Regions from separate parts of the Gottfriedia sp. NPDC057991 genome, predicted to be linked through region 2. Evidence: a T-box and tRNA genes for the amino acid it is inferred to sense, from the RefSeq annotation. Region 2 holds a T-box; the other holds one or more tRNA genes.
What was found. A T-box is a leader RNA that pairs with one kind of tRNA and senses whether it is charged. The one in region 2 lies ahead of ileS (isoleucine--tRNA ligase), so its partner is inferred to be a tRNA-Ile.
Positions count from the first base shown of each region.

Region 1: it encodes a tRNA-Ile, which carries the amino acid that the T-box ahead of ileS (isoleucine--tRNA ligase) is inferred to sense. The anticodon was not compared.

Region 1 covers NZ_JBHVQN010000007.1:271,513-275,942, forward strand. The annotation lists gene ACFVR2_RS22070 (DMT family transporter) at 621-1,520, opposite strand; gene ACFVR2_RS22075 (bifunctional transcriptional activator/DNA repair enzyme AdaA) at 1,517-2,071, opposite strand; tRNA gene ACFVR2_RS22080 (tRNA-Glu) at 2,564-2,635, opposite strand; tRNA gene ACFVR2_RS22085 (tRNA-Ser) at 2,646-2,736, opposite strand; tRNA gene ACFVR2_RS22090 (tRNA-Asn) at 2,743-2,817, opposite strand; tRNA gene ACFVR2_RS22095 (tRNA-Ile) at 2,838-2,914, opposite strand; tRNA gene ACFVR2_RS22100 (tRNA-Gly) at 2,931-3,001, opposite strand; tRNA gene ACFVR2_RS22105 (tRNA-His) at 3,008-3,083, opposite strand; tRNA gene ACFVR2_RS22110 (tRNA-Thr) at 3,093-3,165, opposite strand; tRNA gene ACFVR2_RS22115 (tRNA-Phe) at 3,389-3,464, opposite strand; tRNA gene ACFVR2_RS22120 (tRNA-Asp) at 3,473-3,548, opposite strand; tRNA gene ACFVR2_RS22125 (tRNA-Met) at 3,552-3,628, opposite strand; tRNA gene ACFVR2_RS22130 (tRNA-Ser) at 3,825-3,917, opposite strand; tRNA gene ACFVR2_RS22135 (tRNA-Ile) at 3,926-4,002, opposite strand; tRNA gene ACFVR2_RS22140 (tRNA-Met) at 4,012-4,085, opposite strand; tRNA gene ACFVR2_RS22145 (tRNA-Ala) at 4,113-4,185, opposite strand; tRNA gene ACFVR2_RS22150 (tRNA-Pro) at 4,196-4,272, opposite strand; tRNA gene ACFVR2_RS22155 (tRNA-Arg) at 4,297-4,373, opposite strand; tRNA gene ACFVR2_RS22160 (tRNA-Leu) at 4,386-4,430, opposite strand, start outside.
Region 2 covers NZ_JBHVQN010000006.1:229,828-234,257, forward strand. The annotation lists gene ACFVR2_RS19995 (DNA alkylation repair protein) at 14-256, shown strand; gene corA (magnesium/cobalt transporter CorA) at 446-1,387, opposite strand; T-box leader at 1,547-1,791, shown strand; gene ileS (isoleucine--tRNA ligase) at 1,844-4,430, shown strand, end outside.

The DNA.
Region 1 (4,430 bases), on a different contig from region 2:
AAAAAATTTTTTCGCAAAATGAATAACCATTCATGAAACCGTTGTCATTATTGCATTTGTCGTAAAAATGTCGAATTTGTCGAACGAATATTTATGTATTTTTATACATTGCGTTTCGGAATTCCCTTGTAACAATTTGTAAAAATTTGATTTTTCATAAAATTTCATTCATATTTCACACTTTTATCTCATATAAACTTTATATTTAAAAAGATTTGTCGAAGATTGTCGGATTAAGAGGGAGAGTTTTTTTTGAAAAATATTTAGAAATCACTAACAAATTATTTGGAAATTCAGGTGCAAAATTAAAAATAATATCTAAACTAAAATTCAACTTATGCGGTTATATGGAAGACCAAGCAAAAATACATGTTGATCAAAATAGTGGAATTAAATTAACTAACATTCGTTTTAGGCAATGCAATAAAATTATTGAGATCCATGTAAATAGCTTCACTTCAAAGTTACTAAATCTCGTGTCAATATCATTATTTTCCTAGATGTGCTACCTCCTATGTTTAGACACCTTTTTTTAGCTCAATAAAACAACAATCGTAATATAGTAAAAAGGATCTTCGTTTTTACGAAAATCCTTTTTTGTCTTATTATTTAAAAACCTATTAAACGTGCATTCGCTTACTTGATGATACTACACGTAAACGAATATCTGAAATTAGAAATACACCACATAAAATGACTAGAAAACCAAACAACATTCCTAATGTAATATGTTCTTTCAAAATAAGAACTCCCCAGATCATTCCAAACACAGGTATTAAAAAAGTAACACTTAATGTTTTGGTAGGTCCAACACTTTCGATAAGATAAAAATACAATAAATAGGCTATAGCAGTACATAATAATGCTAATCCTAGAACTGCTAATATCGCAACTCCCGATACTTTATCTGTAAATGCAGTGAAATTTAGAAATGTAAAAGGTAAAAGTAAAATTGCAGCACCAATTTGTTGACCAGCTGCAAGTGAAAGTGGTGGCACCCCAATAAATGCTTTCTTTGCATAAACACCTGCAAGTCCATATGAAATAGTCGACAAAACTGCAAGTCCAATTGCTATTTTAACATCATAAGTAAACGGAATTGAACTCCATCCTACTAACAAGATCACTCCTATTACTCCCACTATTATTCCAGTCCACTTTCGCATACTCAACTTTTCTTTCGTCCATAAAAAGACAACAAGCGCAGTAAATAGTGGCGTCAAAGAGTTTAGAATGGATGACATTGAGGCTGTCAGATGCAATGCTGATGTAGCAATTAATGTAAATGGAATTGCTGCATTTAATGCCCCTATTATTAAATATTGTCTCCATCTCTTTTTAAAGTTTAATGATTTTTTAGTAATAACCAAATATAGTACCAGGGCAAAAGCAGCAATTGTAACTCTTCCTTGTATTGTTAAAATTGGTCCAAAAACTGGTGAAGCTATTCGAATAAATAAAAATGAAGCTCCCCATAATGCAGCTAGGCTCAATAAAGCTATTCCATCTTTTAATTTCATTTATTTAACCCCTTTCTGAATGTAGTTGGAGTGTAATTAAAACGATGACGAAACATGCTTGAAAAATGTGCCGAGCTTTTAAAGCCAAGTTTATGCGCTATTTCAGTTATCGTTTTCTCAGTATCTCGTAACAATCCTAAAGCTTCTATCATTCTTAACTTAGTTGCGTATTCTAACGGTGATAAACCAGTGGATTTTTTAAATAATCTTTGCAAATGAAATTTACTTACTCCAACTTCAATTGCTAACCGATCCAATGTTAAGCTATTTCGATATTCTTTTTCAATAAAATGTTTAGCTGATAAAATAATATCCTCTTCATTTGAGTAAAGTAAATCAGGGCGACACCTTTTACATGGACGGTATCCATCGTTAATTGCCAAAGAAAATGACGGATAATATGATACATTTTCTTTTAATGGGATTCTTGACTTACACGAGGGTTTACAACAGATCCCAGTAGACTTAACTGCATAAATAAACACTCCATCATAGTTTTCATTGCATGATTCAACTGCATTCCACATGACCTCATTATTTAATCCGTTCATTTAATCACCTCATCTTTAGCTATTCACATTTTAACACTAAGATAATGCGCTTGCTTTCAATTTCTTGCTTTCTAATTTCTATGGAAGAAGGATAATAGTTAATAGACCAACTCTTGATGTTTGGATTTAAAATGAGTGAAAAGGATATTAGTATTGAAAATGAAGAATATGTGATCCGAATAAAGATTAATGGGTAAGGGGAAGAGCGAGACAATGGAGAGAGGACAAGGATATGAATTTAACGAATTCAAAGAATACTTGAGTTGAGTGAAACGCTTAGCAACTAATATCTTTTCAGATGATGAAATTAAAGCATATCAAAAAATGATAAAGAATGACCCAACGTAACTCCCTGTCATCTTAAAACGAACGAGAACACTCTAATATAATGAAGAAAGCCGTATTGAGCTAAATATCGTTCACTAAAATCCTAAAAAAGACAAATAAAAAACTCAGTTACCTGTGTTATCACAAATAACTGAGCTTTAGATATGACCCGTACGGGACTCGAACCCGTGTTACCGCCGTGAAAGGGCGGTGTCTTAACCGCTTGACCAACGGGCCAAAAAAAATATGGCAGAGAAGAAGGGATTCGAACCCTCGCACCGGTTACCCGATCTACACCCTTAGCAGGGGCGCCCCTTGAGCCACTTGGGTACTTCTCTATCATATGGCTCCGCAGGTAGGATTCGAACCTACGACCACTCGGTTAACAGCCGAGTGCTCTACCACTGAGCTACTGCGGAAAAACTAATTATAAAATTAATGGTGGGCCTAAATGGACTCGAACCATCGACCTCACGCTTATCAGGCGTGCGCTCTAACCAGCTGAGCTATAGGCCCATTAAATTTTATAAAAAGCGGGTGATGGGAATCGAACCCACGACCGAAGCTTGGAAGGCTTCTATTTTACCATTAAACTACACCCGCAAAATATGGGGCGACCGATGGGAATCGAACCCACGAGTGTCGGAACCACAATCCGATGCGTTAACCACTTCGCCACGACCGCCATAAAGAGTGCCGACTAGAGGACTTGAACCCCCAACCTACTGATTACAAGTCAGTTGCTCTACCAATTGAGCTAAGTCGGCTTATTATTAATTAAATCACTTTGTATAGTTACTTATATAACATATATCCCACTCAAACTTAGGTTTTGTGTAGTAATCTTCATAAAGTCGTCCTTGTCTCATATAGATAATTCAAGGTGTTTTTCGACAAGTACGCTGATGTTTCGCTACGAAGCTTATTCGTTCGTGCTCTACCAATTGAGCTAAGTCGGCTTATTATCATAATCATTTTTTGTATTTAAGATGGTGGCTCGGGACGGAATCGAACCGCCGACACGAGGATTTTCAGTCCTCTGCTCTACCGACTGAGCTACCGAGCCAACTTAAATGGCGGTCCCGACCGGGATCGAACCGGCGATCTCCTGCGTGACAGGCAGGCATGTTAACCGCTACACCACGGGACCATTTGGTTGCGGGGACAGGATTTGAACCTGCGACCTTCGGGTTATGAGCCCGACGAGCTACCAGACTGCTCCACCCCGCGATAATGTGGATACTATTTAATATAGTTCCATGAAAGTTATTTCGTTAAGACCATCCCAATCTCAGGATGATTATGCAAGTAGCAGCTCGATTGGTATGCTGAAGTAATTTCTTCGAAGCATATTCGTTCGTGCTCCACCCCACGATAATGTAGATACTAACTAAGTTAGTTCCATTAGTATGAAATTTAATAAAAATGGAGGAGTAAGAGGGATTCGAACCCCCGCGGGCTGTTACACCCCTGTCGGTTTTCAAGACCGATCCCTTCAGCCAGACTTGGGTATTACTCCATTATAAGTGGTGGACCTTGTAGGACTCGAACCTACGACCGGACGGTTATGAGCCGTCTGCTCTAACCAGCTGAGCTAAAGGTCCTTAAATAAGTAGCGGCGGAGGGAGTCGAACCCACGACCTCACGGGTATGAACCGTACGCTCTAGCCAGCTGAGCTACACCGCCATAATAAATTAATTTAAGTTCTTTAAGTGGAGCCTAGCGGGATCGAACCGCTGACCTCCTGCGTGCAAGGCAGGCGCTCTCCCAGCTGAGCTAAGGCCCCATGTTTTAAATGGTCGGGAAGACAGGATTTGAACCTGCGACCCCCTGGTCCCAAACCAGGTGCTCTACCAAGCTGAGCCACTTCCCGTTCAGAATTACAGGTGAAACAATATGGCGCGCCCGAAAGGACTCGAACCCATAACCTTTTGATCCGTAGTCAAACGCTCTATCCAATTGAGCTACGGGCGCATATTATAAAAATGGTACCGAGGGCCGGACTCGAACCGGCACGGGGTCAACCCCCGC
Region 2 (4,430 bases):
ATGAGGTGAAAATATGCATAAATTAGCATGTCCACGCTGTAAAACAAACAAAAGTAGATTTTATTTAATCGAACAAAACCCAAAAGCAGTTAAATTAAATGCTCAAAGCGGAGATGTTGAAATAGAAGAATATGTTTCAAGTGGGCTAGATCCATTTTTTGTTCCATATAAAGGTCCAGAATATTTAGTTCAATGCGGAGCTTGCGGTTTAATTGAGCAAAGTGTAATGTTTGAAAAAACAGCGGACTCAATGTGATTTTAAAATAACAAAACTAAGTTTGAATATATAATTAGGTACCAACAAAAATAGGATGACCTTGTACAGAGGTCATTTTATTTTTGTTGGATAGCTTTTTTAAAAGTGCCGATTGTAAATGGACAATTTAGAAGTAGATTGTTTTTTTCTTTTTACAACTTCTCTTTTTGTCTTACATAATGACTAATTTTAGAACCAGTTTTTTTTCTTGAACCACATCACTAATCCAATCACGATGATTAGCATGATCACCCAACAGTAATAATAACCATACTTTAATTGAAGTTCAGGGATGTGAACAAAATTCATTCCATATACACCTACGATAAATGTTAATGGCATGAACACGATTGAGACTGATGTTAACATTTTCATCGTTTTATTCATTTTGTGTGAGTTCGTTGAAATATAACTTTCTCTGATGTCATTTGCCATTTCCCTGTTATCAGCAATGTCATCTAATAATTTTACTAAGTGTTCGTAGACGATTCGCAATTTCTTTGTCGTTTCTTTGTCAATTTCAACATGTGTTGAATTTAATATACGATAAATTAAATCTTTTGTTGGTTTAACTGTTTTTCTTACTTTTGATAACTTGCTTAGTTGTGTTTTAATTCCATCGATCATGCTTAGATCGGAATTTGATCCTAGCTCATCAATCTCTTCGATGTCATCTTCAATTTTTTGGACAATCGGAAAGAATTTGTCGACAATTTCATCACAAATATGATACAGGATACGTTCTGGTTTGATTCCTTTTGTACTCTTTAATCCTTTTAGTTTGTTCCACACGATTTGGATCGCATTTGATTCATCCCAACAAAATGAAACAATGTACTTGTGGGATAAAAAGAGATCGATTTCAGCTTGTTCCATTTTCTCCTGCAATGATTGTAGAATGATAAAACGATAGCCATCGTAATAATCCATTTTCGGTCTTTCTTTATAGCTTACACAATGCTTAATTGCTATTTCATCAAAGTGGAATTGTGTACGTAATAAATCAATTTCTTCTTTTTTAGGTTTTTCAAAACTGACCCAAACCCAATCAATTTGTTCGGAATTTAATTCTTCAATTGATACATCAAATGCATGGGTTCCGTCTTTGTATATAGCCATCGTTTTGATCATTTTAAGCTCACCACTTTTATCGTTAATTTTCTCCAAAATCAGTTTATCATAATATACTCCATTCAAAATAATTAAATTTGAATTAAGAAAAAAATGTTTAAGAAAACTTTGACTTTTTAGTAGTCGATGGATATAATAAATAACAATTAAAGCACACAAATGAATTCAATGACGAGAAAAGTAATTTTCGTTACTGTTCCACAGAGAGCCGGGGGAAGCTGAAATCCGGTGAACAGTACTTAAATGAAGATCCTCTCCGAGAAGTCAAACTGAAAACATAAGTAGGTTTGAACGGGTGTCTACCGTTAAAAGGAACGCGTATGTTTGTACGTGGCTAAGTGCTATTGAAGAACGGACTTTTTCAATAGAATTAGGGTGGTATCGCGGTTAAACCCGTCCCTTATCATAGGGGCGGGTTTTTTGTGTGCTTTAAAAAAATAAGAGAGGCGATATCATATGGAAAAAGAAAGTACGAAAGCAACAGTTCAGCATCGTGAAAAAAAGATTAGTGAACTTTGGACTAAAAATAATACCTTTATTAAGTCAATTGAACAAAGAGAAGATAAACAAACTTTTGTTTTTTATGAAGGTCCCCCAACTGCAAATGGCTTGCCACATGTTGGTCACGCATTAGGTCGTACAATAAAAGATGTTGTAGCTAGATATAAAACAATGGCTGGTTTCCAAGTTGTTCGTAAAGCTGGATGGGATACTCATGGTTTACCAGTTGAACTCGGTGTTGAAAAAATGTTAGGTATTTCAGGTAAAGCAGAAATTGAACTTTATGGTGTAAAAGCTTTTCTTGAGAAATGTAAAGAAAGTGTTTTTACTTACGAGAAACAATGGCGAGATTTTACTGAGCAGTTAGGTTATTGGGTTGATATGGATGATCCATATGTAACATTGGATAATTCCTATATCGAAAGTGTATGGAATATCCTTGGGACAATTCATGAAAAAGGTTTACTAGGAAAAGGTCATCGTGTTTCACCTTATTGCCCTAGCTGCCAAACATCACTAAGCTCACATGAAGTAGCGCAAGGATATAAAGATGTTAAGGATTTATCTGCAACCGTTAAATTTAAATTGCAAGATGAAGAAAATGTCTATTTCCTTGGATGGACGACAACTCCGTGGACACTTCCAGCAAATGTAGCGTTAGCTGTAAATCCAACAATGGAATATGTTCGTGCAAAAAAAGGTGAGGAAGTATATATTCTTGCGAAGGCTTTATTAGAAAAAGTATTAAAAGATGATTATGTCATTTTATCTGAATTTCTCGGGTCTGATCTAATCGGTAAAAGCTATTTAGCACCATTTAATTTCGTAAATGTTGAAGTCGGACATAAAGTAGTGAAAGCAGATTTTGTGACAGAAAGTAGTGGTACTGGAATTGTTCATATCGCACCTGCTTATGGTGAAGATGACTATAAGGTTGTTCAAGAAAATGGGTTATCTTTTGTAAATGTAGTGAATGAAAAAGGTCAATATACTGATGAAGTACCTAATTTTCAAGGTCGTTTTGTTAAAGAGTGTGATGTAGATATAGTAAGGTACTTAGCTGAAAATGAATTATTATTTAGTAAAGAAAAATATGAGCATAGCTATCCCCATTGTTGGCGTTGTGATTCACCACTACTCTATTATGCGAATGAAAGTTGGTTTATCAAAACGACAGCATTAAAGGATGAGTTTATTAAAAATAATGAAGAAGTAACATGGCATCCAGATCATATAAAACGCGGTCGATTCGGTAATTTTTTAGAACAAATGGTAGATTGGAATATTAGCCGAAAAAGGTATTGGGGCACCCCATTAAATGTTTGGGAATGTGATTCATGTAATCATCAATTAGCACCAAAAAGTATAAATGAATTAGGTAACTATTCAATTGAAGAAATTGACGACTCAATTGAACTGCATAAACCATTTGTTGATGAAATCACTTTTAAATGTCCAAATTGTAATGGGAATATGAAAAGAACATCTGAAGTAATTGATGTCTGGTTCGATAGCGGTTCGATGCCATTTGCCCAATATCATTATCCTTTTGAAAATAAAGAGAAATTTGCAAAACAATTCCCTGCAGATGTTGTCATTGAAGGGATTGATCAAACGAGAGGCTGGTTCTATAGTTTACTTGCAGTATCTACTTTATTTACTGGGAAAGTACCTTATAAACGAGTATTATCACTAGGCCATGTATTAGATGAAAATGGTCAAAAAATGTCTAAGAGTAAAGGTAATGCACTTGATCCAGTAGAATTAATCCATAAATATGGTGCAGATTCATTAAGATGGGCTTTATTAGTAGATAGTGCGCCTTGGAACCCGAAACGTTTTTCAGAAAGAGTTGTTCAAGAGGCGAAATCGAAACTCATTGATACATTCGATAATGTTTATAGTTTTTACAGTTTATATGCAAATCTAGATGGATTTAATTCAAACAAACAATATGAGTATCAATCAGGTACTTTGGATAAATGGATCATTTCACGTTTGCATAGCACAATCAAAAATGTAACGAAAAATTTAGAGGATTATCAATTTACAAATGCTGCAAGAGACATCGCTAAATTAGTAGATGAGGTTAGTAATTGGTATGTAAGAAGATCAAGAGAACGATTTTGGTCGAATGGAATGAATAAAGAGAAGGCAGCGGCTTACTATACACTGTTTGAAGTATTAACAAAAGTAAGTAAATTATTAGCTCCGTTTACACCTTTTTTAGCGGAAGATGTATATTTTAATTTAACAAAACAAAGCGTCCATTTATCTGACTTTCCAGTTTGCGATGAAACACTAATCGATTCTCAACTTGAAAAGGAAATGGATGCAGTTCTAAAAGTTGTGGAACTTGGAAGAAGCATTCGAAATGCAAATTCATTAAAGATTAAACAGCCACTAGCTAGTTTAACTTTAGTTAGCAACAATGAGGACATCGATTGGGATTTATATAAAGAAATTGTTTTAGATGAGTTAAACGTAAAAAAATTCCAACAAGTAAACAATGAAAATGAGTTTTCAATCTTAAAAATGAAAT